DNA from 4 places in the Hymenobacter terrigena genome. Region 1 is predicted to be linked to each of the others. Evidence: riboswitches for the same ligand, from Rfam matches in the RefSeq annotation. Region 1 holds a riboswitch; each other region holds the start of a gene.
The links. Region 1 has a riboswitch for S-adenosylmethionine ahead of ACYU7Q_RS05795 (amino acid permease). Riboswitches for the same ligand answer to the same signal wherever they lie in the genome.

Region 1 (7,458 bases):
GCGGTGCATGGGCGTACTGGAAGGCGTACTCGGCGGCCGTCTTGTTGTCGGTTTTCAGCCACAGCGTCTTCTTGTTGGCATCCACGTTCACCAGGTCGGGCTTGGCCGACAGGGGCATGGTGAAGGTCTGGGTGGCCTCCGTCATGGTCACGGGCTGGTGCATCACCTTGCCGTCCACGTAGTAGTCGATGGTGAAGGGCAGGCGGAAGGTCTGGCCGGCCTGGGTCTGTTTCACGGTCACCGTTTCAGCCTTTTTAGCCGCATCCCAGGCATAGTCGATGGTCACGATGGGATGGCCGGGGGCGAAGTACCACTGGTTCCAGAACCAGTTCAGGTCTTGGCCCGACACGGCTTCAAAAGCCAGACGCATCTGGTGCGCCTCGCCGTTGCCGAGGGCATTATCCTTGAGGTATTTCTGGAGTCCGGCGAAGAATACATCGTCGCCGAGGTAGGTGCGCAGCATGTCCATAATGGCCCCGCCCTTCTGGTAGCTTACGAGGTCGAAAACCTCCTCCTGCTCGTCGTAATGGAAGCGCACGAGGGTTTTTGCGGCATCGCGCGGGCTTGCCAGGTAGCGGCGCAGGTAGCGGTAGTAGTGCGCATCGGCGGCATCCTTGCCGTATTTATGTTCGGCGTAGAGGCCTTCCGAAAAGTCGGCCATCGTCTCGTTCACGGTGATGTTGGACCAGCTTTCGGCCGTCACGTAGTCGCCGAACCACTGGTGGAACAGCTCGTGCGCAATCACCGATTCAGAGCCGTATTCGCGGTCAATCAGTTCGCGGTCGGTCATTTGCACCTGCTCGCCGTGCAAGGTGGCGGTGGTGTTTTCCATGGCGCCGCTCACGTAGTCGCGGGCCACAATCTGGGCATACTTGTTCCACGGAAACTCCACGCCGAGGCGGTTGGAGTAAAACTCCATCATGTCGGGTGTGTTGCCGAAAATCTGCTTGGCGAAGGGCGCGTACTTGGGTTCGAGGTAGTAGTTAACCTCCTTGCCGCGCCAGGTGTCCTTGTAAATTTTGAAGTCACCCACGGCCATCATAAACAGGTAGGGGGCGTGGGGCAGCTCCATTTTCCACACGTCGGTGCGCAGGCCGGGGCCGGCGGGCGTGCTGCTCACCATGCGGCCGTTGCTGAGCGTCACGTACTTGGCGGGCACGGTCATCGAGATTTCCTCGGTGGTTTTCTGGTTGGGGCGGTCGATGGTGGGGAACCAGGCCGACGAGCCTTCCGTCTCGCCCTGCGTCCAGATTTGGACCGGCTTGCCCTTCACCGTCGAATCGGGGTTGATGAAGTACAGGCCCTTGGCATCCGTAATGGCGGCCGAGCCCTTCACTTTCAACTCGTCCGGCTTCGACACGTAGTCGATGTAAATCGTGTACTCCTCGCCCGGCTTGAAAACGCGGCCGAGGTTGATGCGCAGGTTCATGCCATCGGCGTAATCATATTTTAGCGGGGTTTGCGTAGTGCCGTTCATCAATGCCACGACGTTGATGTCCATGCCTTTGGCATCGAGGCGGAGCGTGTCGGTGGGGTAGGCGTGGGGCTTGAGCGCGACCCACTCCTTGCCCAGCAGGTGGCGCTTAGCGTAGTCGAAACGCACGTCGAGCTTGGTATGCACCAGGTCGTTGACCTTGGTGGCCGAGGCGCGGTAAGGGGATTCAGGCTTGGCCGTCGGCGGGGTGGGAGCCTGTGCAAAAGCCGGGCTGGTGGCCGCCAGGCCCAGCAGGCCCAGCGCGAAAAGGTGCTTCATGGAGAAACGAAATGGAGAAATGGGAGTTTCGCGCGAAGGACGCGGGTAACGGGCCAACGTTGCGGCTGGAAGCACGAAAGTAGCGTGCCCGGGCGAGACGGCCCTGACGATGTACGGACTCGCAGAGTTCACGCTATAGTAGCTTTGCACCCCCACCAACCCACCAATGAATGCGACTTACGCACTACGCCAGCCCATTTTTTTGCACACTTTTCACTTTTAACGCCCTGGCCCAAAGTACCCCGGCCGACAGCGCCCGCGCCCTCAACGAGGTGACCGTGTACGGCACCCGCCTCGACCAGGTGGCTGGCCAGACCGGCCGCTACGTGACCGTGGTTCCCGGCCGCACGCTCAGCCAGTACCCGGTGGCCTCGCTTGATGATTTGCTGCGCTTGCTGCCCGCCATCGAGATGCAGAGCCGGGGCAACTTCGGGACGCAGGCCGACATTACGCTGCGCGGCTCCACCTTCAATCAGGTACTCATTCTGCTGGATGGGATGCGGCTGAACGACCCGCTCACGGGCCACTTCGCGGGCTATCTGCCCATCACGCCCGCCGAAATTGAGCAGATTGAAGTGGTGCGCGGCCCCGGCGCGGCCCTCTACGGCCCCGACGCCGTGGGCGGCTTCGTCAACATCGTCACCAAAACTTTCGCCGCCACGCACCGCCCCGATGGCGTGGAAATCGGTGGCACCTTCATGGCCGGCGAGTACGATTTGAAAACCACCAACGCCGGCTTTTACGGCCAGGACAAGGGTTTGCGGCTGGCCGGCGGCATTCTCAACAACACCGCCAGCGGCCAGCTGCTGAACCTGCCCGGCGGCGGGCGCAACGACTTCAAGCTGAATACCTACTCGCTCTCGGGCGCTTATCAAATCAGCCCCAAGCTGAGCGCCGCCGCCCGTGCCAGCTTCGACCGGCGCGACTACAACGCCCAGAACTTCTACACGACCAACGCCGGCGACCGCGCCCGCGAAACCACCTCGCGCGACTGGTACCAAGGGCAATTGCGCTACGACTGGAACACCCGCGCCCGCACCGAGCTGCAGCTGGTGGGCACCTCCAGCACCGACGACTACCTCTACACGCCCGCTTCCGTGGCCAGCAGCCACCTCATGCACTACCTCAACGTGCAGGCCCAGCACCAGCTGCGCTTTTCCGACAAGGTGCAGCTGACCCTGGGCGGGCAGGCCGACCGCCGCCGCGTGCGCAGCAACGACCAGGGCATTCACGCGGTGTGGCACCAGGGGGCTTTTGCCGTGGCTGGCCTCATGCCCACCAGCGGCCTGAGCGTCACGGCGGCCCTGCGCCTCGACCACGACCAGGCTTATGGCACCGAAGTAGTGCCCCAGCTCACCGCCAGCCAGCACCTGAGCGACAAGCTGACGGTGCGCGGTGCCGTGGGCCGGGCTATTCGAGCGGCCAATTTTACGGAGCAGTATTATTCGTCCATCCGGCCGGGCACGGTGCCCACGGGCTTCAATGTGGGCAACCCCCACCTGAGCGCGGAGCGCACCTGGAGCTACGAAGGCGGCCTCGATTTCCAGCCGCTGCCGGCCCTCACGCTGCGCGGCACCTATTTCAACCGCTACGGCCGCAACCTGATTGACTACGTGAGCCAGCCCGGCGCGCAGGTGATTGCGGCTACCGGATTGACCAACCTGAACCCCGCCGCCACCTATCGCCTGGCCGAAAACCTGTTTGCCGTGAGCACGCAGGGGCTGGAATTTGAAGCCAGCACCCGCGCGCAATTGAGCAAGGGTCTGCGGCTTGAAGGCAGCGTGGGCTACACTTACACTCACCTGAATATCGACGGCAACATCACGTCGCAATACCTGAGCAACGTGGCGAAGCAGCTAGTGAGTGGCAGCGTAAGCCTGGTGCACCGCCGCTTCACGGCCAGCCTGGGCGGGGTGTATAAGCAGCGCACCGGCCAACAAACCGTGGCCAGCGCCACCGTGAACGATGCCCAGCTTACGCCCGATTACGTGGTCATCAACGGCCGGCTGGATGTGGCGCTGCTGCCCGAGCGCCTGTGGGTAGTGGCCCAGGCCCAGAACTTGTTCGACGCGAAATACTCCGACCTGCTGGGCGCCCAAATGCCCGGCCGCTGGCTGATGGCCGGCGCGCGGCTGGCGCTGCGGCGGTAGGGGCAGAGCCGCGCCGCCGCAGCGGCTTGGAGCAAAGGAAATAAGAACGGCCTGCTGAGCGCAACGCTCAGCAGGCCGTTCTTTTTGGGCTACCCAACGCCACCGCTGGCCCGTGCAGCCGCCCGGCCTTACCTTTGCCCCATCAATTCCTCCTCCCGGAAGGATTGTTTTTATACAGAGGCGCTGAGAGACAGGCTCGACGACGCGCCGGCAACCACCCGCAACCGCGGACCGGTGCCAATTCCTGACCATATAAAAACAACTGCCGTGCCCGCTGTTTCCGCTGCCTCGCTTGCTTTTTCTGGTGTTTTTCGTTCCCGTTCGTTGCTGATAGGCCGAATGCGGATGGGCTGTTGTTGCTGTTGAGTGCGGGCACTCGCGCCGCGTAGCTGACGCTGCGGCCGGCGCATACCAATTCCTTTTTACGGGCTTTTTGCTTTGCGGCACGGCCGCCCCGGGTGGGGCGGTGGCGTGGCGCGTTTCTATCTGTTTATGTTAAAAAAATCACTGGAGCTGCTTCGCGCGGAAGCAGCCGAAACGGGGGCGAATACGCTCAAACGTAGCCTGAACGGCGTGAGCCTGATTGCCATTGGCATCGGCGTTATTATCGGGGCGGGCCTGTTCTCGCTCACCGGCATTGCGGCCGCCAACAATGCCGGGCCGGCCGTTACCATTTCCTTTATTGTGGCCGCCGTGGGCTGTGCTTTCTCGGCGCTGTGCTATGCCGAGTTTGCGGCGCTGGTGCCCGTGTCGGGTTCGGCCTACACATATTCCTATGCCACGATGGGCGAGCTATTTGCTTGGATTATTGGCTGGGACTTGGTGCTGGAGTACTCGGTGGGCGCGGCCACGGTGGCCATCAGCTGGTCGCAGTACCTCATCAAGTTTCTGGGAAAATACGGGCTGCATATTCCGGCGCGGCTGGTGATGTCGCCGTTTGAGTCGGCCACGCTGGCCGACGGCAGCACCGTGCACGGCTACGTAAACGTGCCGGCCATGCTCATCGTGCTGGCCATTACGGCCATCGTCACGCGGGGCACCAAGGGCTCGGCGTGGTTCAACGCGCTGGTGGTGGCCCTGAAGGTGGCCGTGGTACTGGTGTTCATCGCGCTGGGCTGGCAGTACATCGCCCCCGCCAATTACCAGCCCTACATCCCGGCCAATACGGGCACCTTCGGCGAATTCGGCCTGAGCGGCATTCTGCGCGGGGCAGGCGTGATATTCTTCGTCTTCATCGGCTTCGACATCGTGGCCACCATGGCGCAGGAAACCAAGAACCCGCAGCGCAACATGCCCGTCGGCATCCTCGGCTCGCTGGCGGTGTGCACGGTGCTGTTTGTACTGTTTGGGCACGTGCTCACGGGCTTGGCCAATTACACCGAGTTCAAGAACAGCGCCGCGCCGGTGGCCATTGCCATCGAGAAAACGCCCTACGCCTGGCTGTCATCGGCTGTGATTCTGGCCATTCTCGTCGGCTACACATCGGTGATATTGGTTGATTTGCTGGGGCAGTCGCGGGTGTTTTTCTCGATGTCGCGCGATGGGCTGCTGCCGCCGGTATTCTCGCGGCTGCATCCGAAATTTAACACGCCGTTTCAGTCCAGCCTGCTGCTGGGGTGCTTCATTGCGCTATTTGCGGGCTTCGTGCCCATTTCGGTGGTGGGCGAAATGACGAGCATCGGCACGCTGCTGGCCTTCGTAATGGTGTGCCTCGGCGTGCTCATCATGCGCAAAACCAACCCCGATGCGCCGCGCTCTTTCCGCACGCCGTGGGTACCGGTGGTGCCCATCCTGGGCATCGTGGTATGCCTCGTGATGATGGCCTCATTGCCGTGGGAAACCTGGCTGCGTCTCATCGTGTGGCTGGCGCTGGGCATGATTATCTACTTCGGCTATGGCAAGAAGAACAGCAAGCTACGGCTGGCCCGGGAGGCGGTTGGGAGAGTTAAGAGCGAGCTTATTGTTAACTCCTGACTCTTCAATGCGTGGTGAGCCCGTTTGCGTCCAGCTCCTCATCATCACGCACCCGGCCGAGGTCGCCTTCCAGGTCAATCTCACCGGCATCGGGAGTGGGAGTGAGGGGGCGTTGCTTGTACACATCCACGGCCCCGCAGCGGTCGAGGACGGCGCGGCCCAGCTCGGCTTCTGCGGAGGTGGCGGTTTCGATGGTGACCACGGCGTGCTCGGGGCCGGTGGCGGCGATGTGAGCGTGCGCATCATCCAGTTGACTGCCACTGAACAGGTCCGTAAAAAACCGCGTCACGCTTTCGCGGAAGGGTTCGGGGGGGGCGCCGGCATCGGGCAGGTTCTGGGCCTGGAGGGTTTCCTGAGTGGCAATATGGATGGTGCCAGGGGCGAGGCCGGCCGCCTGCGCCTGGGCGGCGGCAAACTCGGCTTCGGAGGCACTGGTGAACAAACCGACGATGATGCGGGCCATGAGAAAGTGGGGGAGGATGTGCCGGTTCTACGGCGGCCCCGGCGGGCGGTTGTGGCGCGGGCGGCGCGGCCCACGCCACAACCGGCTACTTCAGCACCTTGCAGCGGCTGGGCAGGCGGCCGGCTGTGATGAGGGTGTTGAAGTCGGTGGTGGGATTGGCGTAGGCGGCGCGGGGGCCGCAGTCGCAGAGGGCCGTGAGCGGGTCGCGGTCCACAATCAGGGCATCCATATCAGCCAGTGAGGGCGCGGTGGTCAGCTGGGCGTAGTCGGCGTAGGTGAGCTTGAGGAAGGCCACGTTCGGGCCGATGCCCCGGTTATCGAGCCAGTAGCCCTGGGCCAGCGCGGTGGGCTGGGACAGGTGGCCCGACACGTCGGACGGTGCGGGGTAGGCCACGATGCTGCGGCGGTCATCGCTCAGCGTCACGGGCACCAGGTCGTGGTAGTCGGCCCTGGTTTTGTAGAGGATGGCGGGGGCGCTGGCCGCTAGGGGCTGCGGTTTTGCCAGCGGCGACTTGGCTACGCGGCCGGTGCTACAGCCGGCTATCGTGGCGATAATCAGGTACAGGGTCGTTTTCATGCTGCTGCTTATTCTACCGAAATCTTTTTGCTGATAAGGCCCGCGCTGGTGGACAGCTGCACGAGGTAGAGGCCGGTGGGCAGCCCGCCCACCGGAATAGCCAGCGGCGTGGCCGCCGGCACGCGGCGGGTCTCGTACACCACCTGCCCGGTGAGGCTCAGCAGGCGCACGGCGGCCACGGCGGCCGGCAAGGCGCGCACATCCACGGTCAACACCTCGTGGGCGGGGTTGGGGAAGAGGCCTACCTGGGCGGCCAGGGCCGCCGGTGCGGTGGCCGTGGCCGCCGCCCGGCTCACGCTCATATCAAACAAATACGTGCCGATGTTGCCGGCGAAATAGGGCGCTACTTTCACGTAGAGCGTGCCGCCGTTGCCCAGCGTGATGGGGCCGGGCATCACATCGTCGTAGGTGGTCGACCAGGTGGTGCCGCCGTCCAGGGAGTAGGAAAAGAGGGCGTCGAGCGAGTAGGTCTGGCCGTTGGCGCTGCTGTAGGAGTCGTGCAGGCGGGCCGTGATGCTGTAGCTGTTGCCGGCCGGCAGGT
Region 2 (7,458 bases), on a different contig from region 1:
CTCACTGTTGATATCACCTTCAAGCCCCAGCTAACACATTTTGTGCCCGTGCGCCTGACCGTGGACGCCGAAGGCCGCCGCCGGGCCACGCCACTCCGCGTGGGCGGCTCCGGCGACATGATGGGACTGGTGGGAGCCACCGCGTTTCTGGAGCTGCCGCCCGAGCCGGTCGTGTTTGCGGCAGGCAGCGTGTGGCCGACATGGCCGCTGTAATACCAGGTAGGGTGCCGGGCTTGCCCCCGCCCGTCGTTGAAGGGAATCGGTGAGCCGGGGCAAGCGTCCGGGCGGGGGCAAACCCCGCACCCTACCCGATATTCCTATCAGACCTCGCTCCGGTCCATTTTCAGAAATTCTGAAAGCCTTCCCCGACAAGGCGGGAGCCACTTTTACAAATGCCGGAAGCAGCCCCCGCCGAGGTGGGATGCCCTTTCAAAGCTCCAAAAGCCGCCCCCACGGAGACGGGATGTACTTCCAGACTTCCAAGACCCGACCCCATCGAGGCGGGATGCATTTTCGGTACTTCAAAACCCATCCTCACCGAGGCGGGATGCTCTTTCGCAATTTAAAAAACCGGCCCCGCCTCGGTGGGCTGCGCTACGCCAGCAGCTGCCGCAGTCGCAGGTGTTGCAGCAGCATAATGGTTTTGCCGTCCTGAATTTCGCCCGTTTTCACCATCGCCAGGGCCGCTTGCAGGGGCATTTCGAGCACCTCAATTTCTTCCTCCTCGACACCGCCGCCGGCGTGCTGCTCGGTGACCGCCGAGTATTCGGCCAGGTAGAAAAACAGCCGCTCCGTGACCGAGCCGGGGCTCATATAGGCCTCCATCACTTTCTCGACGTGCGTGAGGCGGTAGCCGGTTTCCTCCTCCGTTTCGCGGATGATGGCCGTGTCCGGGTGCTCATCATCGAGCAGGCCGGCGCAGGCTTCGATGAGCATGCCCGTGGGATTGCCGTTGACGAAGGTGGGCAGGCGGAACTGCCGGGTCAGGATGACGTGGTCGGTGGCGGGGTCGTGCAGCAGGATGGCGGCGCCGTTGCCCCGGTCGTAGGCCTCGCGCGACTGCGTTTCCCAGGTGCCGTTTTTGCGTTGGTAATCGAAGGTAATTTTTTGCAGGGTAAACCAGTCATCGGATAGCGTGACCTGTTCGCGGAGGCGGATTCGTTCGTTCATGGCAGGGTCGAAAGTTCGTTTCTGTTCGTTTTTGTTTCTTTGCGATTGTTTTGAACAAGTAACGCCCCGGCGATGAATTTCCAGCTCCGCAAGCAGCATTTATTGGCCACCCTGGAGCAGCACGGCACCGTGCTCGTGGCCGAGGCCGCCCAGCAACTGGGCACCACGCCCATCACCATCCGGCGCGATTTGGCCCTGCTGGCCGAGCAAGGCCTGGTGGTACGCACGCACGGCGGGGCCGTGCGCCCCGGCATCGATAAGCACCCGGTGGCCTTTACCGCCAAAACCACTTCCCACGCCACGCAGAAGGAAGCTATTTGCCGGCTGGCCGCCCGCCACGTGGCCGAGGGCGACACCATTTTCATCGACTGCGGCAGCACCACGTTTCCACTGTGCGCCCACGTGCGCCACCGCAAAATCCGCGTCGTCACCAACTCGCTGCCCGTGCTGTTTGAACTGGCCGGTTCGGCGGTGCAGGTGGTGATGGCGGGCGGCGAAGTGGACGCCCGGCGGCAGGCCACGCACGGCGCCGTCACGGTGGAGCACTTGCAGCGCTATCAGGTAGACAAGGCTTTTATGGGCGTCGACGGCATTTCCCTGAAGCGCGGCCTGAGTGCCAACAGTGAGAAGGAAGCTTCCATTTACCAGGCGGTGGCCGCGTCAGCCGGCCACGTGTATTTGCTCTGCGATTCGAGCAAGCTGGAGCGCGACCAGTACTTTCAGTTTGCGCCCCTGGCTGCGGTGGGCACGCTCATCACGGACCAGCAAGCCCCCGCCGAACTCCTGGCCCGGTACCGCGAAGCCGGCCTGACGGTGCTCGGGTAGCACCGCTTGCGCCTGCACCCGCGCATAGCAACCCAAGCTAAAGCAGGTGCTACAAGCCCCGTTCCGTTGTATCTTCGCCCTACGCTGCTATCCAGAAAGACCGAGGGACCGGGCCCGATGACGTCTTGGCAACCTACCACGAGTAGGTGCCAACTCCCGTTTCACCGCCGTTATTGGTGAAAAAAGATGACAGCCGGAACTGTGCCTCCCCGCACGGGTTTCTTTCTGGATACGCGCTTACGTAGCTATTCGCCCCCGAAAGAAATGTCCGTTTCCGCCCCTACCCTGCCTACGATTTCCCCGGCCCGCGAAGCCTTCGCTTCGCGCTACCGCCTCCCCGAGCTGCTTCGCCAGCGCCTGCTGATTCTTGATGGCGCCATGGGCACCATGATTCAGCGCCACCCGCTGACCGAGGAAGACTTTCGCGGCACCCGCTTCGCCGACCACCCCAAGCCGCTGCGGGGAAATAATGACTTACTGAGCATTACCCGGCCGGACATCATCAAAGGCATCCACGCCGAATACTTCGCCGCCGGGGCCGACATGGTGGAAACCAACACCTTCAGCGGCACCACCATCGCGCAGGCCGACTATGGTTTGGAGCATATTGTGTACGAGCTGAACTACGAATCTGCCCGCCTGGCCCGCGAGGCCGCCGATGAGTACGCCACGCCCGAGCGCCCGCGCTTCGTGGCCGGTGCCGTGGGCCCCACCAACCGCACCGCCTCGCTCTCGCCCGATGTTAACCGCCCCGGCTTCCGTGCCGTGACCTTCGATGAGCTGGCCACCGCCTACCTGGAGCAGGTGCGCGGCCTCGTGGACGGCGGCGTCGACACGCTGCTTATCGAAACCATCTTCGACACGCTGAATGCCAAAGCCGCCCTCTACGCCGTGCAGAAGTTCTTCGACGAAGGCGGCCGCGTGGTGCCCGTCATGATTTCGGGCACCATCACCGACGCCTCGGGCCGCACGCTTTCGGGCCAGACGGTGGAGGCCTTCTGGAACTCGATTCGCCACTTGCCGCTGCTGAGCGTGGGCCTGAACTGCGCCCTCGGCGCCGACCAGCTCCGCCAGTACGTGCAGGAGCTGAGCCGCATTTCCGACGTGCACATCTCGGCCTACCCCAACGCCGGGCTGCCCAACGCCTTCGGCGGCTATGATGAATCGGCCCAGGAATTCGCCGCGCTGGTCGAAGAGTATTTGAAAGAAGGCATTGTGACGGTGGTGGGCGGCTGTTGCGGCACCACGCCCCAGCACATCGCCGAACTGAGCAAGCTGGCTGAGAAATACCAACCCCGCCAGTTGCCCACGGCCATTTCGCCGACTACGCGCCTGAGCGGTCTGGAACCGTTTACCATCAAAGAGGAAAGTCTCTTCGTGAACGTGGGCGAGCGCTGCAACGTGACCGGCTCGCGCGCCTTCGCACGCCTCATTCGGACTGGTGCCTACGAGGAAGCCCTGGCCGTGGCCCGCCTGCAAGTGGAGGAAGGCGCGCAGGTACTCGACATCAACATGGATGAAGGCATGCTCGACTCCGAGCAGGTGATGACGACGTTCCTGCACCTCATCGCCTCAGAGCCCGACATTGCCCGGGTGCCAGTAATGATTGACTCCTCGAAATGGAGCGTGCTCGAAGCCGGCCTGAAATGCGTGCAGGGCAAGAGCATTGTCAACTCGATTTCGCTGAAAGAAGGCGAAGCGGCCTTCCGCGAGCGGGCCCACACGGTGCGCCAATACGGCGCCGCTGTGGTGGTGATGGCCTTTGACGAGAACGGCCAGGCCGACTCGCTCGAACGGCGCATCGAAATCTGCCAGCGCAGCTACAACATCCTGACGCAGGAAGTGGGCTTCGACCCGTCCGACATCATTTTCGACCCCAACATCCTGACCGTGGGCACGGGCATGGACGAGCACCGCAACTACGCGCTCGACTTCATCGAGGCCGTGCGCTGGATTAAGCAGAACCTGCCCGGCGCGCTCACCAGCGGCGGCATCAGCAACATCAGCTTCTCGTTCCGCGGCAACGACGTGGTGCGCGAGGCCATGCACACGGCCTTCCTCTACCACGCCATTCGGGCTGGCCTCGACATGGGCATTGTGAACCCTGGCCAGCTCGGCGTGTACGATGAAATTGAGCCCCACCTGTTGGAGCTGGTCGAAGACGTGCTGCTGAACCGCCGCGCCGATGCCACCGAGCGCCTTGTGGAATTTGCCGACACCGTCAAGCAAAAGGACAAGGCCGAAGTGGTGGCCGACGAGTGGCGCAGCCTACCAGTACAGGAGCGCCTGTCGCACGCGCTGGTGAAGGGCATCACGGAGTTTATTGACGAAGACACCGAGGCCGCCCGCCAGGAGCTGGCCCGCCCGCTCGACGTGATTGAAGGCCCGCTGATGGCCGGCATGAACGTGGTAGGCGACCTGTTCGGGGCCGGCAAAATGTTCTTGCCACAGGTCGTGAAATCGGCCCGTGTGATGAAGAAGGCCGTAGCGTATCTGGAGCCGTATTTGCTGGCCGACAAGCAGGGCTCGGACCGCCAGACGGCCGGCAAAATTCTGATGGCGACGGTGAAGGGCGATGTGCACGACATCGGCAAGAACATCGTGGGCGTGGTGCTGGCCTGCAACAACTTCGACATCGTGGACCTCGGCGTGATGGTGCCGCTGGAAAAGATTCTCGACGAAGCACAGGCGCAAAACGTGGATGTTATCGGCCTTTCCGGCCTCATCACGCCCTCGCTCGATGAGATGGTGTACGTGGCCCAGGCCATGGAAAAGCGCGGGATGAAAGTGCCCCTGCTCATTGGCGGGGCCACTACCTCGCGCCTGCACACGGCCGTGAAAATCGCGCCGTCCTACAGCGGCCCGGTGGTGCATGTGAACGATGCCTCGCGCTCGGTGGGCGTGGCGGCCGGCCTGCTCGGCTCGGGCGAAAAAGCCTACGCCCAAACCGTGGCCGACGACTACGCCGCCCTGCGCGCCGATTACGCCAGCCGCCAGCGCGAAAAGAATTACCTGACCATTGAGGCAGCGCGTGAAAATGGCTTTAAGTCGGACTGGAACACGGTGCCCATCACCAAGCCCAGCTTCCTCGGCACCAAAGTGCTGGAGGATTATGACCTCGCCGAGCTGGCTCAGTACATCGACTGGACGCCCTTCTTCCATACCTGGGAGCTAAAGGGCCGCTACCCGCGCATTCTGGAAGACGAAAACCTGGGCGAAGCCGCCACCAAGCTGTTTGAGGACGCGCAGACGATGCTCGCCCAAATCATCGATGGCAATCTGCTCACGGCCCGCGCCGTGCTGGGTTTCTGGCCGGCCAACACCAAGGATTACGACACCATCGAAGTCTACGCCGACGACACCCGCACCACGGTAGCCACCGAGTTTTTCACGCTGCGGCAGCAGGGCGAGAAAGGCCCGAAAATCCCCAACCTGGCCTTCTCCGACTTCCTGGCACCGAAAGAAACCGGCCGCGCCGACTATTTGGGCGGCTTTGCCGTCACGGCCGGCATCGGCATCGAAAAGCTCATTGAGCAGTACGAAGCCGACCACGACGACTACTCCAGCATCATGGTGAAGGCCTTGGCCGACCGCCTGGCCGAAGCCTTCGCCGAGCGCCTGCACGAAAGGGTGCGCCGCGAGTTCTGGGGCTACGCGCCCGACGAGCACCTCACCAACGAAGACCTCGTGCAGGAGAAATACCGCGGCGTGCGCCCCGCCCCCGGCTACCCCGGCTGCCCCGACCACACCGAGAAAATTACCCTGTTCCAATTGCTCGAAGCCGAGGGCAAAACCGGTATTTCCTTAACGGAAAACCTGGCCATGTACCCGGCCTCGTCGGTGAGCGGCCTGTACTACGCCCACCCGGATTCGCGGTATTTCGGCCTCGGCCGCATTGGCGTAGACCAAGTGAGCGACATCGCCCGCCGCAAGGGCATGGAAACGGCCGAGCTGGAGCGCTGGCTGATGCCGAACCTGAACTACGAGCCGAAGAAGTAGTGTAGCGTGGACTCTGCGAGTCCGCGCCCGCACCAATATCAATCATTGCCCTAACGCTTCCATGCGCGGACTCGCAGAGTCCACGCTACTTATATGAAAGTTACCGACCACCTCGCCCAGGCCAACGGCAAAACCCTCTTCTCCTTTGAGGTACTGCCGCCCAAAAAGGGCGAAAACATTCACACGCTCTTCTCGAATATCGAGCCGCTGATGGAGTTTAAGCCGCCGTTTATCGACGTGACTTACCACCGCGAGGAGTACGTGTACCGCCACCATCCCAACGGGCTGCTGGAGAAGAAAACCGTGCGCCGCCGGCCCGGCACGGTGGGCATTTGCGCGGCCATCAAAAACCGCTTCGACGTGGACACCGTGCCGCACCTCATCTGCGGCGGCTTCACGAAGGAAGAGACGGAGAACGCGCTGATTGACCTGCACTTTCTGGGCATCGACTCCATTCTGGCCCTGCGCGGCGACCCCATCAAATCGGAAGGTCACTTCAAGCCCGAGCCTGATGGCCACGCCTACGCCTGCGACCTCATCGGCCAGGTGGCCAACCTGAACAAGGGCGAGTATCTGGATGAGGAACAGGACGATACCTGGGCCACCAACTTCTGCATCGGCACGGCCGGCTACCCCGAAAAACACTTCGAAGCGCCGAACTACGCTTCCGACATTAAGTTTTTGAAGCACAAGGTGGACCGCGGAGCCGACTACATCGTGACCCAGATGTTTTTCGACAACGAGGAGTTTTTCAAGTTTGAGCGCAAGTGCCGCGAGGCGGGCATCACCGTGCCCATCATCCCCGGCCTGAAACCGCTGACCACTAAGAGCCAGCTCACCATGCTGCCCCGGGCCTTCTACCTCAACCTGCCCGAGGCCCTGTCGGAAGCCATCAGCCAGTGCCGCGACAACGAGGCCGCCCGCGCCATCGGCATCGAGTGGTGCCTCAACCAAAGCCGCGAGCTGATGGCGCACGGCGTGCCCTGTCTGCATTATTACTCGATGGGCAAGTCGGAAAGCATCCGGCGCGTGGCGGCCGAGCTGTTTTAGGCAAATGCTTATTGCGGCCTCTCCAGCTTGGGCAGGTGCTTGCGCTAACCTTTCGGCCAGCGCGGTAGTACAGGGCACATGCGGCCGCAGTGGCCGTTATTTGCAACCTACTTACTGTGTTTGTGCCATGGATGGTGAATTGCGTAATCGGCTGGTGGGCCTGAATCTTGGCGGGGCATTGCTGGCCGCCCTACTGCTCACGGGCTGCGACTCGACGCCAAACGAGCGCCGGGAAGTAGCTCGTAAGGCCGGCCGCGAGCTGGACACCGTGGCCCGCACCGCCGCTCACAAGCTGTCCCGCATCGGCAAGGCCACGGCCACCTACGATGCCAGTAACCGCGCCCGCCGCGCCCGGCCCCTCGACCCGCGCCAGCAGCTGGCCATGGAAGCCAAGCTGATGGGCCCCTACAACGG
Region 3 (7,458 bases), on a different contig from region 1:
ATTTCCTCGCGCCCCCGGCCAAATATGAACGGGTCGCCGCCCTTCAGTCGCACCACGTGGCCGTGGCGGTACGCCTGCTGCACAATCAGGGCGTTGATGCCCTCCTGCGTATAGGCCTTGAAACCACTGCGCTTGCCCACAAAAATCAGCGGCACGCCGGGCCGCGCATGCGCCAGCAGCGCGTCATTCGCCAGCGCATCGTAGAGCACCACATCAGCCGCCGCCAATGCTTTCGCGCCTTTCAAGGTCAGCAAATCCGGGTCGCCGGGCCCGGCCCCGACAACCGTCAGGCGAGGTAAAAAGAGAGGGGAATCAGCCATGATATTCAGCAAATGCTAGATGGAAAAAGCCGCTTCGGCGGGCACTTCATCGGTGAAATACGCCGGGTCGGTGGCGGCGATGAGGCCGGCGGCCAGGGTGGCGCCGGTCTGCTCATCCACCAGGATAAAGGCCCCGGTCACGCGGTTCTGGCGGTATTCGTCGGCTACCAGCGGCAGGGCCGTTTTCAGGCGCACCCGCACGATGTCGTTGAGCTTGGCCTCGTCGGTGCCCTGGCTTTCAAAGGTTTCAATGTTGGTTTTTTGCAGGATGGTGGTCACGGCCGCTTTCACGGTGGCGGCGTGGTGCTGCACCAGCAGCTTGCGGCCGGCGCGCAGGGGCCGCTCATCCATCCAGCAGAGCGTGGCTTCCAGCTCGCGCACCACGGCCGGGTGGGCGCTGGTCGGTACGATGGTAGCGCCCCGACTCACGTCCACATCGTCGCGCAGCCGCAGCACCACGCCCTGTGGCGCGGTGCTGCTAGCTACTTCCTGCTGGTTCACTTCAATGGCCTCAATCACCGTTTCCAGGCCCGAGGGCCAGATGCGGACCCGGTCGCCCTGGCGGTAGGTGCCGCTCTGAATCCGGCCGGCGTAGCCCCGGTAGTCGGGCAGCTCTTCCGTCTGCGGCCGAATCACATATTGCACCTGAAAGCGCGGCTCGTTCGGGTTGACATCAGTGGCGGCTGGCACGCTTTCAAGATGTTCGAGCAAACTGGGCCCCTGGTACCAGGGCAGAAAATCGGAGCGACGCACCACGTTGTCGCCATTCAGCGCGCTGAGCGGAATGGCCACCACATTCGGTAGTTTCAATTGCTCGGCAATAGCGGCGTAATCGGCCACGATTTTCTGAAAAATTACTTCCTCGTGGCCCACCAAATCCATCTTGTTTACGGCCAGTACGAAGTGTTGAATGCCCAGCAGCGAAGCCAACAGTGTGTGCCGCCGGGTTTGCTCAATCACGCCCTGGCGGGCATCTACGAGCACAATGGCGAGGTCGGCATTGCTCGCGCCGGTCACCATGTTGCGGGTGTATTGCACGTGGCCCGGCGCATCGGTGATGATGAACTTACGGCGCGGCGTGGTGAAATATTTGTGCGCCACGTCGATGGTGATGCCTTGCTCGCGCTCGGCTTTGAGGCCGTCGGTGAGCAGGGCCAAATCCACGTCGCCGCCGGTGGTGGCGCGGCGCTTTTCCAGCGTGGCCAGCACGTCGAGCGACACGGAATCGCTGTCATACAGCAGGCGGCCGATGAGCGTGCTCTTGCCATCGTCGACGCTGCCGCAGGTGATAAATCGGAGAAGGTCCACTTTTGTAATGATTAATGGTTAGCGGTTAATGATTAATGGCTGGATTCAACAGGAATAATCGAGCGTTATAAGCTCGTTAATCATTGACCATTAATCACTAATCATTTAAAAATACCCGTTGCGCTTGCGGTCCTCCATCCCCGTTTCGGAGAGGTTATCGTCCAGCCGCGTCGCCCCACGCTCGCTCACTTTGGCCAGCAGCAGGTCCTGAATAATATCGTCGACCGAGGAGGCGTCGCTTTCCACGGCGGCGGTGCAGGTCGAGTCGCCCACGGTGCGGAAGCGCACGCGGCGCTGCACAATTTCGTCGGTTTCGTCAAGGTTCAGGTGCTCGCTGAAGCCGAGGAGCTGGCCGCTGGGCAGCACCACGCACTGCCGCTCGTGCGAGAAGTAAATCTCTGGCAGCTTGATGTTTTCGCGCTGGATGTAGTTCCACACGTCCAGCTCGGTCCAATTCGAGATGGGGAATACGCGCACGTTTTCGCCTTTCTGAATGCGGCCGTTGTAGATGTTCCACAGTTCCGGGCGCTGGCGCTTGGGGTCCCACTGGCCAAAGTCGTCGCGCACCGAGAAGATGCGCTCCTTGGCCCGGGCCTTCTCCTCATCGCGCCGCGCCCCGCCGATGCAGGCGTCGAACTCGAATTCCTCAATCACGTCGAGCAGCGTGTAGGTCTGGAGCGGGTTGCGGCTGGGGTACTTGCCGCCCGGCTCGCGCAGGCCGCGCTCCCGGATGGTATCTTCCACGCGGCGCACAATCAGCTTTTCGCCCAAATGCGCGGCTAGCTCGTCGCGGTAGTTGATGATTTCTTCGAAGTTGTGGCCGGTATCGATGTGCACCAGCGGGAACGGAAACTTGCCCGGCCGGAAGGCTTTTTCAGCCAGCCGCGTGAGAGCAATCGAGTCTTTGCCGCCCGAGAACAACAACGCGGGCCGCTCAAACTGGCCAGCTACTTCACGTAGAATATGAATAGCTTCGGCCTCCAGACGGTCGAGGTAATCGAGATAAGCAGCGCTTGGCATTGGCGTAGGAAGTCATGGCCCGAAAAAATCGGGCGAAATTGAAAAACCGGAAGAAGTGGGTGGGATAAGGCCCGCGAAAGGTGCCTTTGGGGAAGAATGTGGCGTCAGCGGTCCGTCCGCCGGCGCATCGGTTCGGGCCTAGCCCGGCATTCGCTCCACCACCGGGTCGAGGCCCTGGTGGGCGGTAGTGGCGTGGAGGCCGCACTCCTTAGCGGCCGCGTCTTCCCACCACCAGCGGCCGGCGCGGAAATCCTCGCCCGGCGCAATGGCGCGGGTGCATGGCGCACAGCCGATGCTTACGAATCCTTTGTTATGCAATGGGTTAACCGGAATGCCATTGGCTTGGGCAAAGGCTTCGCACTGCGCCCAGGTCCAGCCGAAGAGTGGGTGTACTTTGATGAGCTCGTGGCCAGCATCCCACTCGGCGGGGTGCATGGTCTGGCGGTTCTGCGACTGCTCGGCGCGAATGCCCGTCACCCACACCTGCTGGCCGGCCAGGGCGCGGCTCAGCGGCTCCACCTTGCGGATATTGCAGCACTCTTTCCGGTTCTCAATGCTCTCGTAGAAGCTGTTGGGGCCTTTTTGGCGGGTCAGCTCCTCAATGGCCGCCCCGTTGGGGGCAAAGACTTCGATGGGCTTTTCGTAGCGCAGCAGGGTCTTGTTCCAGGTCGAGTAAGTCTCCTGAAAATTACGGCCCGTATCGAGCGTGAAAACCCGGATAGGCAGGTCGTTTTCGAAGATGAAATGGGTGATAATCTGGTCTTCCAGACCAAAAGAGGTGGAGAAGGAAACGCGGCCGGGGAAATGGTCGGCCAACAGGGCCAGTGTTTCCGGTACCGAGCACTCGGGCAGGTAGCGGCGCAGGTCAGCGACCTGGCTTTCAAGGGGTAATGCCATGACGAGGGGAGAGTTTTTTTCCGTAGAAAAAACCAGAGAAGGCCCAAGGGGCCACAAGGTGCCGCTACGCTGTGCGCAATGAGTCAATCACCACAACGGGAGTCGGCGGGTTGGCTGCCGTGAAGCAGCCGCCGGAAGAGAAGCCCTAGTTCAACAACCAGCAATTGCCCCCAGCATACAGGCCAGGGGACGGGGCATGCAACAGCACATTCGGCGCGAAGCGGCGAGGGTGGTGGGGTGCAGGCGGCGGTTGGTGGATGTGCTCACAGCGTTTTTATATGTCAGGACTTGGCACCGTTCCAGCTAGTGGGGGTTGCCGGCGTTTCGTCGAGCCTGTCTCTCCGCGCCTCTGTATAAAAATGAATAGCGCCCCAAACGAGGGTTGCTGGGGCAAATGTAAAGGATGAAAAAGCGAAATGCCAAAATTTTGTTTCGCGGAGATGAAACTGCCCGCCTCGCAAAAGGTTTGGCGGCCGTGCTTTCGCCGCGTAATTTGCCGTGCAACCCCTGAACCCTGCGCTTGGTCTATGGGTTGCTTAAGCACTTCTAATACCTTGTTTTCTGCATGGAAGCCCTAGCTCACTCCGCCTACGTCGACATCAACGCTCCGCTGGTGGAGCGCTGCCGCCTCAACGACCGCCAGGCCCAGGCCGAAATTTACCGGCGCTACTCCAAGGCCATGTTCAACGCCGCCCTGCGCATCACCGGCGACTACGCCGAGGCGGAGGATGTGCTGCAGGAGTCGTTTCTGAGTGCTTTTCGGGAGCTGAGCGGTTATAAGGGCGACTCTTCGTTCGGCGCCTGGCTGAAGCGGATTGTGGTGAACAAAAGCATCAATTGCCTGCGGCAGCGGCGGCTGGCGCTGGTGCCGCTGGGTGAGCAGCACCACGAAGAGCCCGCCGAAACCGCCGCCCATTCGCCCGAGGACGAGGCCGACCTGCACTACCGCGCCGACGTGCTGCGCCGCTGCATTCAGGAGTTGCCCGATGGCTACCGCGTGGTGCTGAGCCTGTATTTGCTCGAAGGCTACGACCATCTCGAAATCGCCGGCATCCTGGGCATTTCCGAATCTACTTCCAAATCGCAGTACAGCCGGGCACGGGTTCGGCTGCGCGAATTAGCCGCTCAGCGCGGCCTTAGCTAAGTTTTTATCCGTTATCACTAGTCATTTAACCGTCAACTACCCTTCATCCTTTTTCGCCCGGCCGCGGTTTTCGTATAGCCCCGTGGCCCGCCCTGAACCTGGACGAACCGTGCGTCTGCTACTCATTCATGGATACCAAGAAAAATAATTCTCTCGAAACCTTCGTCGAGCGGCACCGTGCCGATTTCGACACCCACGAGCCGCGCCCCGACCTCTGGGCTGCGCTGGAGGAGCAACTCAACGCCGCCATGCCCGCTTCCCCGGCCATGCGCCTGGCCGAAGTTTCGGAAGTGCCTTTGGTGGCACCCACCGTGGCGGTTGCGGCTTCTGTAAATCAGCCCGAAGCCAGTCTCCGCTGGTTTCAGCGCTACGGTGTAGCGGCGGCTTTGGCCCTGCTTGTGTTCGCTGCCGGGGCCAGCGAAGCCTGGAAGTCTCGCAGTGCCGCGCCCGAAACGGCTGTAGCAGCCGCACCGGCTGCGACGCTCGGCAGTGCCACTAATGAGCCCGACGCCGCCCTGTACCAGGGTGGCAACCCGCTTTCCCTCACCGCCGCCGAGCACACCACCGGGGCCGACAGCCAGTTGGTGCGCGCCGTGCGCGGCATGGAAGCCTACTACACCAACCAACTGGCCCGCCGCCAAACCGAACTGAGCCAGCTGAACGGTCCCGGCATGGCCGCCATGAACGCCGATTGGCAGCACGAGCTGGTGTCGCTCGATTCCAGCTACCGCGAGCTCAAGCAGCAGCTGCTGCACCACCCGCAGCCCGATGCCGTGCTCACGGCCATGAACCGCAACCTGCAAATCCGCCTCGACATTCTGGACCGGCAACTGAACCTGGGCAATAACGCCCAAGCTGCTCCCAACAACAGTTCTTACGTGCTGGCCGACAGCCGGCGCCAAGCCGAATGAACCAGTCCCTGGTTTTCCGATTAGGCCGCCTGTTGGCGCTGAGCGGCGGGCTGCTGGGGCTGTTGACCCCGCTTGGCGTTCAAGCCCAGGACCGCCCGACCCGATGGGTGGTCGTCGGCCACGGCATAGCCATCAATATTCTTTCCCCCGAAGCGCGCCGGGCCGAAGCTGCCCTGTTTGGTGATGAGCAGGAGCAAGGGCCCCAACCCCAGCAGCAGAACCCGCTGGTGGACCAGACGGACGACCAGGGCAGCGCCAGCTTGCAGGTGGAGCAGCGTCGCCACCTCGTGCGCAGCTACGCGGTGCCGAAAACCGGCCGGCCGTTTTCGCTCGATACGCGCTACGGCCGGGTGCAAATCAACCCCTGGAATAAGAAGGAAATCAAGGTGGATGCCGAACTGGTGGCGCGCTCCGAAAGCGACGCCGGGGCCCGCCAGATTCTCGATGCGCTGGGCGTGCAGTGGCTCGATTACGACGCCAAAACCGGCGGCGTGGCCGTGAGCACGCAGTTTGGCCCCGCGCTGCGCGGCCGGGCTGGCGGCTGCCGCTACGAGGTGAACTACACCGTGTGGCTGCCCCGCACCACGGCCCTGAAAATCTACAACAACTTCGGCGAAGTGACCCTGGCCGGCGATGTGAGCGGCCCCACCGAGCTGGCCGTGGAATATGGAACCCTGCGCACCGCCCGCCTCGAAGGGCCGCGCAATCTCGTGCGTATCGGCAATGGCGACTGCCGCATTGCCTTCGCCGGTCGCGCCAGCATCGATGCCAGCTACGCCCAACTGCGCCTCGATACGGGCACGACGGTGGACCTGCGCAACAACTATTCTGACGTGGATATCGGCACCGTGCAGGACCTGACGGTGCACAGCAAGTACGGCGACGTGGCCCTGGGCACCGTGCGCAACCTGCGCGGCTCGTCGGGCTACTCGCGCTTCACCATCGAAAAACTGGACGAAGCCCTCGACATGGCCCTGCGCTATTGCCCCGATTTCGTGGTGCGCGACATGGGGGCCAATTTCCGCCAGGTAAACCTCGACGGTGGTTTCAGCACCATCCGGTTGGGCTTCGCCGAGGCTCCGGCCTTCCGCTTCGATGTGAGCACCGAGCAAGGCCAACTGTTGGTCGATAGAAACCTGGTGCGCGTGCTCTCGCAGGAAAACGGCCCGCAAACCAGCGACGTGCTGGGCACCTTCGGGGCGGCCGCCCCGGCGCGGAAAGCCGGCAACGTGAACATCAAAGTGCGCTACGGCACGGTGCGGTTCAGCAAGTAGGGGCGGGGCTGGCACCGCACGCAGAAGCGCCACAAGCAAACAGACGGCTCAAAGTCGTCTGTTTGCTTGTGGCGCTTCTGCGTGTAGAGTTAGTGGCAGACTATGCTCTGCAAATATGGCTTTTACGAGATTAAATCTGCTTCCCGAAGCTAAGCAGCGAAAGCGATGTTTCAGTTGAAAAGTGTGGAATCAGGGCCTGGTTTTTTGGCAGGGCTGCTGCCACCGTTTGGCTGCCTGCAAGCTCCATTGGCGCAAGCTGGTGTGCCGGAGGTGTTTGGCGATTGCGGCGTTTGGGCTTAGCTTGCCTGATGCTTCGGTACGGTGCAAACACCAATTACCGATGTCAAGCTGTTGCCGGAGTCTTATTAGTACGGGCTTAGCCAAATGATTTTGCACGGTTATTTCGTTTTTGTAGTGCAGATAATTAGCAGTAATTAATTGATAATAAATGCGGACCATTGGCGAGTGGGGGCAATTGTAGGCGTTGCCTGTGATGCTGTGTTGCCTGACTGGTAGCGGGGCAGTGCGGGTGCGCTTGGCCATGCTGCCATACCCGATGGACCCGCATTTTTGTAAATTTTGTG
Region 4 (7,458 bases), on a different contig from region 1:
GCCGAAGGAATTCAGGGCTTGGTCGGGGTTAGGGGTTTGATAATCTAGTTTTCTGACAGAAACGCCTTCGTTGCGAGGACCTTTGCGTAATGCGCAAGCGCCAGATAGCGATATAGCCACTAACCGGCTTGCCCCACAAACAACAAATGTGCCGGGAGGATGCAACCCCCGGCTTCGATTACGGCACTTTGGCCGTTATGAATTGTATGAAACGAACCTTACCGGCTTCGGCCGTAGTGCTTACTGCTCTGCTGGGCATCAACCATTTAGCGGCTGCGCAGCAAGGCCCGCCCACGGGTGCCCGCCCGGCTACGGCAGCTCCGACCGTCCCACGCGCGGCGGCCGGCCGCGTGAGCGGCACCGTGACCGATGCCACCACTGGCAAGCCGGTTTCCTACGCCACGGTGGCCGTGCTGGACGCTGCGGGCTCGCCCGTGAACGGCGGCGTGGCCGGCGACGACGGAAAATTTGTACTGGCTGGCATTCCGGCTGGCACTTATAAGGTCCAAATCAGCTTCCTGGGCTATAAAAACGAGGAACGTCCTGGCGTGGTGGTACCCGCCGGCGGCGTGATTAATCTGGGCACGGTGGCGCTGGGCACTTCGGCCCAAAAGCTGGGCGAAGTGGTGGTGACGGGCCAGAAGGCCATCATCGAGGAGCGGGTAGACCGCACGGTGTACAACGCCGAAAACGACCAGACCGCCCGGGGCGGCGACGCCACCGACGTGCTCAAGCGCGTGCCGCTGCTGAGCGTGGACCTGGATGGCAACGTGAGCCTGCGCGGCTCCAGCAACATCAAAGTCCTTATCAATAACAAGCCTTCGACCATTGCCGCCAACAGCATTGCCGATGCCTTGAAGCAGATTCCGGCCGACCAGATTAAGACCGTGGAGGTTATCACCTCGCCCTCGGCCAAGTACGACGCCGAAGGCTCGGGCGGCATTATTAACATCGTCACCAAGCAGAACAACCTGCGCGGGGCCACCCTGGGCATCGACGCCAGCGCCGGCACCCGTAGTAGCAACCTGAGCCTGAACGGCAGTCTGCGTACCGGCAAAATGGGCTTCTCGCTGGGTGGCTTCGGCCGGGCGCAGTACAACGTGCCGGGCGAGTTTTCAAACACGCAGGTGACGCGCAGCATTGCCGACGGCTCGGCCACGACCACACTGCAATCGTCCAATACGCGCCTGCAACAGATTTTTGGACGCTACACGCTGGGCTGGGACTACGACATCGACAAGTTCAACTCCATCCAGGCCTCGGTGGCCTACGGCACCCGCAACGGCCAGAACTACCAGGATGGCCTGCTGCGCACCAGCTACGCCGGCGCTTTCGCCACCGGCGCGCCCCTGAGCACCGACCAGCGCGACACCTACTCGAAGGACCTGTCGGGCACTGTGGATGCCAGCCTGAATTACACGCACAGCTTCGAAAAGCCGCAGCACGAAATCAGCCTGCTGACCTTGTTCAGCCGCAACGACCGCACCAACAGCTTCACCAACAACATTCTGACCACCTCCGATGCGACCAGCCTGGCCCGCCGCATCGTGAACGACAACCCGAGCTACAACGAGGAATACACGGTGCAGCTGGATTATCAGAACCCCATCAGCAAAACCCAGATTCTGGAGATGGGCGCGAAGAACATTCTGCGCCGCGTGAATTCGGATTACAGCACCACGTCCTACGGGGCCGATGGCGCGGTGGTGCCCTCAGTGGGGCTGTCGTCGAGCAACGTGTTCAACTACCGCCAGAACGTGACGGCGGCCTACGCCGCCTATACCCTGGGCCTGCCCAAAGGCTTCACCCTCAAGCCCGGCCTGCGCTACGAGTACACCAGCATCAGCGCCGATTTTGCTAACTCGACTACGCCCGTCAACATCCCGAACTACGACGTGCTGGTACCCAGCGTGAACTTCTCGCGCAAGCTGGCCAACGGTAACGTGCTGAAGCTGGCGTACAACAAGCGTATCCAGCGCCCGTCGCTGCAGTTCCTGAACCCCAACCGCAACGCCCAGAACCCGAAGAACATCAGCTACGGCAACCCCGAGCTGGACCCCGAATACACCAATAACTACGAGCTGGGCTACAGCACCGCCTACAAGCGCCTGAACCTGAATTTCAGCACCTTCATGCGCAACACCACGGGCTCCATTGAGGCGCTGCGCACGGTGGAAGGCGCCGACATAGTGACGACCACCTACGCAAACATCGGCAAGCAGGATGCCTACGGCGGCAGCGTATTCGCCAACATCAACAACGGCAAGCTCAGCCTGAATGCCGGTACCGATTTCTACTACGTCAAGCTCACCAACAACGTAGCCGATACCCGTTTCAACGCCGCCAACGAAGGCTTTGTGATGAGCGGCCGGGTGTTTGGCTCCTACAATTTCACGCCGATATGGGGCCTGCAGGCCTTCGCCTTCTACCGCGGCAACCAGGTGCAACTGCAGGGCAGCCAGAGCGGTTTTGGCGTGTACAGCCTCAGCGTGAAGCGTGATTTTGCCGAGAAGCGCGGCAGCATCGGCTTCGGGGCTGAGAACTTCTTCACGCCCAGCATCACCATCCGCAACACGGTGGTGTCGCCGCTCATCGACCAGAGCAGCCGCAACGTGCTGCACAACATGAGCTTTAAGGTGAACATCAGCTACCGCATCGGCAAGCTGACGGTGGCCCCGCCCACCCGCCGCGGCAAGAGCATCAACAACGACGACCTGAAAAGTGGCGGCGAAGGCGGCGGCGGTGACATGGGCGGCGGTGGCGGTGGTGCTCCCGGCGGTGGCGGTGGTGCCCCTGGCGGCGGCGCACGCCCCGCGGGTGCGCCCGCTGGCGCAGCCCGCCCCGGTGGCTATCCTGGCGGTGCTCCCGGCATGGCTCCGGCCGGCGCGGGTGCCCGCCCCGGTGGCTACCCCGGCCAGCAGCGCACCGCGCCGGCCGATAGCACTTCGGGCAAGCCGGCCACCGACAGCACGGGCCGCCCCCAGCCCGGCCAGCGCCCCGGCGGTTACCCCGGCCTGCGCCCCGCCACGGCCCAGCCCGCCGACACGACCAAGCGCCAATCCCCGGCTCCGACCGGCAACCCTATCAACACGCCTGCCAACGTGCCCTCGCAGGGCACCAGCACGCCCAACGGCACCGTGCCGGCCGGCAGCCCCGGCGGCCGGCCCTAGCGCCGCCCGGCAGGTTATTACCGAAAAACGTCATGCGGAGCTTGTCCCGGCATGACGTTTTTCATATCACCTTAATGCGTTTTTAATCAGTCGCTGGCTGGCTACTCCCTATTTTTGCCCGGCTGCTTTATTTGCTTTGATGACCGATAGCCCCCTCGCTCCCCTGCCCGAAGACGACGCGCATTTTTTGCAGCGCTTGCAGCCCTCGCGGCTCATTCTGCCCGTCGTCATTGGCCTGAGCGTGGTGGGGTTTATGTTCTGGCGCAGCTATAAGCCTGGCGACCTTGCCCCGCTGGCCCACGCCCGGTGGCAGTGGTTGCTCATCACGCTGGGGGTGCTGCTGGCCCGCGATTTTGGCTACATCTACCGCATCCGGCACATTGCCGAGCGTGAGCTGAATTACCGCCAAAGCCTCGACGTGATTATGATTTGGGAGTTTGCGTCGTGCGTGCTGCCTTCGGCAGTGGGCGGTACGGCGGTGGCCTCGTTTATTCTGAACAAGGAAGGCATTCCGCTGGGCAAGTCCCTGGCCTACATTATGGTTACGGCCCTGATGGACAATTTGTACTATGTCATCATGGTGCCGCTGGTGGTGCTCATTGCCGGGGCCGGGCTTTACCCGCACGAGGCCATGCAGGGCGCGTTTATCGCCACACTGCGCATTGCGTTTGTCATCAGCTACGTGGCCGTCACGGCCTACGCGGGGCTGATGCTTTACGCTATTTTCATCAATCCGAAATCGGTGCGCCGGCTGCTGGTGCGGCTGTTTTCGTTCGGGCCGCTGCGGCGCTGGCAGCGCTCGGCCTACAAGCACGGGCAGGGCATGATGGATGCTTCCATGCAGCTGCGCGGCAACCCGGCCATCTACTGGTGGCGGGCGGCGGCCAGCACCTTCTTCGTCTGGACGGCCCGCTATCTGGTTATCGGCTGCCTCATTGCCGCCTTCGTGCCGATGGATGCCGACACCTTCCTGTTCATCTTCGCCCGCAACCTCACCTACAAAGTGCTGCTGTTGCTGGCCATCACGCCCGGCGGCGCGGGCATTGTGGAGGGTGCGTTTCCCACGTTTTTCGGCAAATTTATCGGTACGGCCACGCTCACCAGCTTCATGGTGCTGCTATACCGGGTGGTTACGTACTACCTGTATCTGGTGCTGGGCACTGTTTTCCTGCCTCGTTGGGTGGCGCGGGTGTTTGCGAAGCGGCCGGTGGGTGCGGCTCAGCCTGTCGCAGAATAATTAGCACAAAAAAGCCCCGAACCAGGTTGGTTCGGGGCTTTTTCGATTGGTTGAATTCTGAGTGCTTTACTCGGCTTCGAGCATCAGCGCCGCGCCGTCGGCCGATTTCAGCGTGAGCTTCTTGTCGGTGAGGGTTTCCACGGCGAAGGTGTTGCTGGTGGTGGCACCATCGGGCGTCAGGGTGATGGTTTTGCCGGCCTGGTCAAACGTATATTTGCCCGAAACGGCGCCGCTGGCCCCGGTCATGTTGTAGGTGCCATTGGCAAAAATGCGCAGCTCTTCCTGTTTCTGGGCGTCGGTTTGCTTCACTTTGTCGCCGGCGGTGTCGGTTTCCTTGGCGGTTTTCCACACCTTGCTATCGGTGCCGTACAGCATGTTCACGCCCTCTACTTTGCCTTTGTCGTTGCTGCACGAGGCGGCAAACAGCGACACAAGCAGCAGCAGGCTGGCGAAGTAACGGAGCGAAAAAAAGGACTGGAGTTTCATGTGCACAAAGGGTAATGGTGAAAGAATGAAAACATTGCACACGGGGTGCAGACTCGTCGGCTTACGACGCAGACGCAAAAGAGTTTAGAACGAAACCCCGCCTGAGCTTGTCCGTATAGCAACCCGGTCGGCCCGCCCGCAAGCGTTTCCGGCAGCGTGTATTTTTCCATTTAACTTCACCGAAACCATGGGACTCTTCGATTTCATCAGCGACAAAGGCGAGCAAAAGCCCGTAGAGCCCGCGGCTAAGCCAGCGGCTGGCGGCACCGATTTTTTTGGCAATGCCAAACCAGAAACGTCCGGCGACACGTATACCGTTGTCAGCGGCGATTCCCTTTCCAAAATAGCCAAGCACCACTACGGCGATGCCGCCAAGTGGCACCAGATATACGACGCCAACAAGGCGCTCATCGGCGACAACCCTGACCACATTGAAGTGGGGCAGGTGTTGACCCTACCTAGTCTCTAGGTACTTTTTTGCAGAAAAAAGGTGAGAAAAGCCACTCTGTTTCAGGGTGGCTTTTTTGCGTTTGGTGGAGTAGGAATGGGCGGGGTTGAAACGACAAGAGAAGGCTGGTCATGCAGAGCGCAGTGAAGCATCTTTACTGCTCAACGCAATCCAATTGAGCGAATTAGTGACTGCGGTAAAGGTGCTTCGCTGCGCTCGGCATGACCGTTCTTTTTGACTGTTTCAAAAGAAATCGAAAAAATATTTTCATCTCACCGCTTGCTCATCCCAAAAATTCCCTCGTACATTTGCCGATACCAACCCGGTACTCCCCGCTAACGGTGGGCAGTTTCAAGTTTTATACAGAAGTGGCGAGAGACTAGGCTCCGTGACCCACTGGCAACCTTCGCAAAACGAAAGGTGCCAATTCCTACCCACCCGCAGCTCCGGCCGCGCTGGGACAGATGATTCGAGTGCCATGGAACATTCTTCGAATTCTGCTTTTTCTCTCCCGAATGCTTCGGCTGCTTTGCGCGCCGCAGGTTCGGGTTTCTTCGTTTCGGCCGCTGATGACCGGAATGTGACTGGGTTCGCGTCGCAGCGAATGCGAATGTGCTGTTGCCGCCCGTGTTGTTGCTAAGCTGACTCCAGCTTAGAACCCCTCCCCCCTCTTCTGGATTTTTTTGGTGGCCCCGTGGGTCTGCCGCGTGCGCTTTTGGGCCTTCGCGGTGGGTTTGGGCCACGCCGGCAGCACGGGCCATTTCGGGGAGTTCCAGCGCATAAAATGCCTTTTCCAGGCTTGTAGCGCATTTTTCCACTTGCCATTTCGGTTTTTCAAAACTTCAAAGCTTCCCTATCATGTCTGTTCAGCCCCAGCACTTCGAAACCCTCCAACTCCACGCCGGCCAGCAGCCCGACCCCACCACCGGGGCCCGCGCCGTACCGTTGTTCCAGACCACCAGCTACGTGTTCAAGAGCGCCGAGCATGGCGCCAACCTGTTTGCCCTGAAGGAGTTCGGCAACATCTACACCCGCCTGATGAACCCCACCACCGACGTGTTCGAGCAGCGTGTGGCAGCCCTCGAAGGTGGCGTGGCGGCCCTGGCCACCGGCTCGGGCCAGGCGGCTCAGTTCATTGCGCTCAACAACATCCTGCAGGCCGGCGACAATTTTGTGAGCACGGCCTACCTGTATGGCGGCACCTACAACCAGTTCAAGGTGGCATTCAAGCGCCTGGGCATCGAGGTGCGCTTTGCCGACGGCGACAACCCGGCTTCGTTTGAGGAGCTGATTGACGAGAAGACCAAGGCCATCTACCTCGAAACCATTGGCAACCCCAGCTTCAGCATTCCCGATTTTGAGGCCATTGCGGCCATCGCCAAAAAGCACGATTTGCCGCTGATTGTGGACAACACCTTTGGCGCGGGCGGCTATCTGTTCCGGCCTCTAGAGCACGGCGCGCACATTGTGGTAGAATCGGCCACGAAGTGGATTGGCGGGCACGGCACCAGCGTGGGCGGCGTGATTGTGGACGGCGGCACCTACGACTTTGGCAACGGCAAATTCCCGCAGTTTACCGAGCCGAGCGAGGGCTACCACGGCCTGATTTTCAACGATGTATTTGGCAAGAACGGGCCATTTGGCAACATCGCCTTCATCATCCGGGCGCGGGTGGAGGGGCTGCGCGACTTCGGCCCGTCCATCAGCCCGTTCAACTCCTGGCAGTTGCTCATCGGCCTCGAAACCCTGAGCCTGCGCGTGGACCGCACCGTGGAAAATGCCCTGAAAGTGGCCACCTGGCTCGAGCAGCATCCGCAGGTGGAAAGCGTGAACTACCCCGGCTTGCCCAGCAGCCCCTACCACGCCATTGCCAACAAATACCTGAAGCGTGGCTTCGGCGGCGTGCTCTCATTCCGCATCAAGGGCACGAAAGAAATTGCCACGCAATTCATTGATAACCTGAAGCTCATTAGCCACCTGGCCAACGTGGGCGACGCCAAGACGCTCATCATCCAGCCCTCGGCCACCACGCACCAGCAGCTGAGCGAAGAAGAGCAGCTGGCATCGGGCGTGACGCCGACCTCGCTGCGCTTGTCGGTAGGCATTGAGCATTTCGA

Region 2: linked by a shared signal. The riboswitch ahead of metH (methionine synthase) and the one ahead of ACYU7Q_RS05795 (amino acid permease) in region 1 are both predicted to bind S-adenosylmethionine.
Region 3: linked by a shared signal. The riboswitch ahead of ACYU7Q_RS10085 (phosphoadenosine phosphosulfate reductase family protein) and the one ahead of ACYU7Q_RS05795 (amino acid permease) in region 1 are both predicted to bind S-adenosylmethionine.
Region 4: linked by a shared signal. The riboswitch ahead of ACYU7Q_RS18880 (O-acetylhomoserine aminocarboxypropyltransferase/cysteine synthase family protein) and the one ahead of ACYU7Q_RS05795 (amino acid permease) in region 1 are both predicted to bind S-adenosylmethionine.

The regions. Positions count from the first base shown of each region.
Region 1 is NZ_BAAHBU010000001.1:1,405,997-1,413,454, reverse strand. It holds gene ACYU7Q_RS05805 (M1 family aminopeptidase) at 1-1,753, opposite strand, end outside; gene ACYU7Q_RS05800 (TonB-dependent receptor plug domain-containing protein) at 1,924-3,903, shown strand; SAM riboswitch class I at 4,071-4,162, shown strand; gene ACYU7Q_RS05795 (amino acid permease) at 4,396-5,877, shown strand; gene ACYU7Q_RS05790 (hypothetical protein) at 5,882-6,340, opposite strand; gene ACYU7Q_RS05785 (hypothetical protein) at 6,426-6,917, opposite strand; gene ACYU7Q_RS05780 (thiol protease/hemagglutinin PrtT) at 6,926-7,458, opposite strand, start outside.
Region 2 is NZ_BAAHBU010000002.1:1,172,538-1,179,995, forward strand. It holds gene ACYU7Q_RS11780 (molybdopterin molybdotransferase MoeA) at 1-213, shown strand, start outside; gene ACYU7Q_RS11785 (NUDIX hydrolase) at 595-1,170, opposite strand; gene ACYU7Q_RS11790 (DeoR/GlpR family DNA-binding transcription regulator) at 1,243-1,995, shown strand; SAM riboswitch class I at 2,080-2,188, shown strand; gene metH (methionine synthase) at 2,374-5,994, shown strand; gene metF (methylenetetrahydrofolate reductase) at 6,088-7,044, shown strand; gene ACYU7Q_RS11805 (hypothetical protein) at 7,172-7,458, shown strand, end outside.
Region 3 is NZ_BAAHBU010000002.1:778,695-786,152, reverse strand. It holds gene cobA (uroporphyrinogen-III C-methyltransferase) at 1-320, opposite strand, end outside; gene ACYU7Q_RS10095 (sulfate adenylyltransferase subunit 1) at 336-1,628, opposite strand; gene cysD (sulfate adenylyltransferase subunit CysD) at 1,734-2,648, opposite strand; gene ACYU7Q_RS10085 (phosphoadenosine phosphosulfate reductase family protein) at 2,787-3,545, opposite strand; SAM riboswitch class I at 3,817-3,905, opposite strand; gene ACYU7Q_RS10080 (RNA polymerase sigma factor) at 4,111-4,689, shown strand; gene ACYU7Q_RS10075 (hypothetical protein) at 4,818-5,600, shown strand; gene ACYU7Q_RS10070 (hypothetical protein) at 5,597-6,874, shown strand.
Region 4 is NZ_BAAHBU010000004.1:568,265-575,722, forward strand. It holds gene ACYU7Q_RS18860 (TonB-dependent receptor domain-containing protein) at 207-3,170, shown strand; gene ACYU7Q_RS18865 (lysylphosphatidylglycerol synthase transmembrane domain-containing protein) at 3,310-4,407, shown strand; gene ACYU7Q_RS18870 (hypothetical protein) at 4,474-4,893, opposite strand; gene ACYU7Q_RS18875 (LysM peptidoglycan-binding domain-containing protein) at 5,081-5,362, shown strand; SAM riboswitch class I at 5,697-5,812, shown strand; gene ACYU7Q_RS18880 (O-acetylhomoserine aminocarboxypropyltransferase/cysteine synthase family protein) at 6,200-7,458, shown strand, end outside.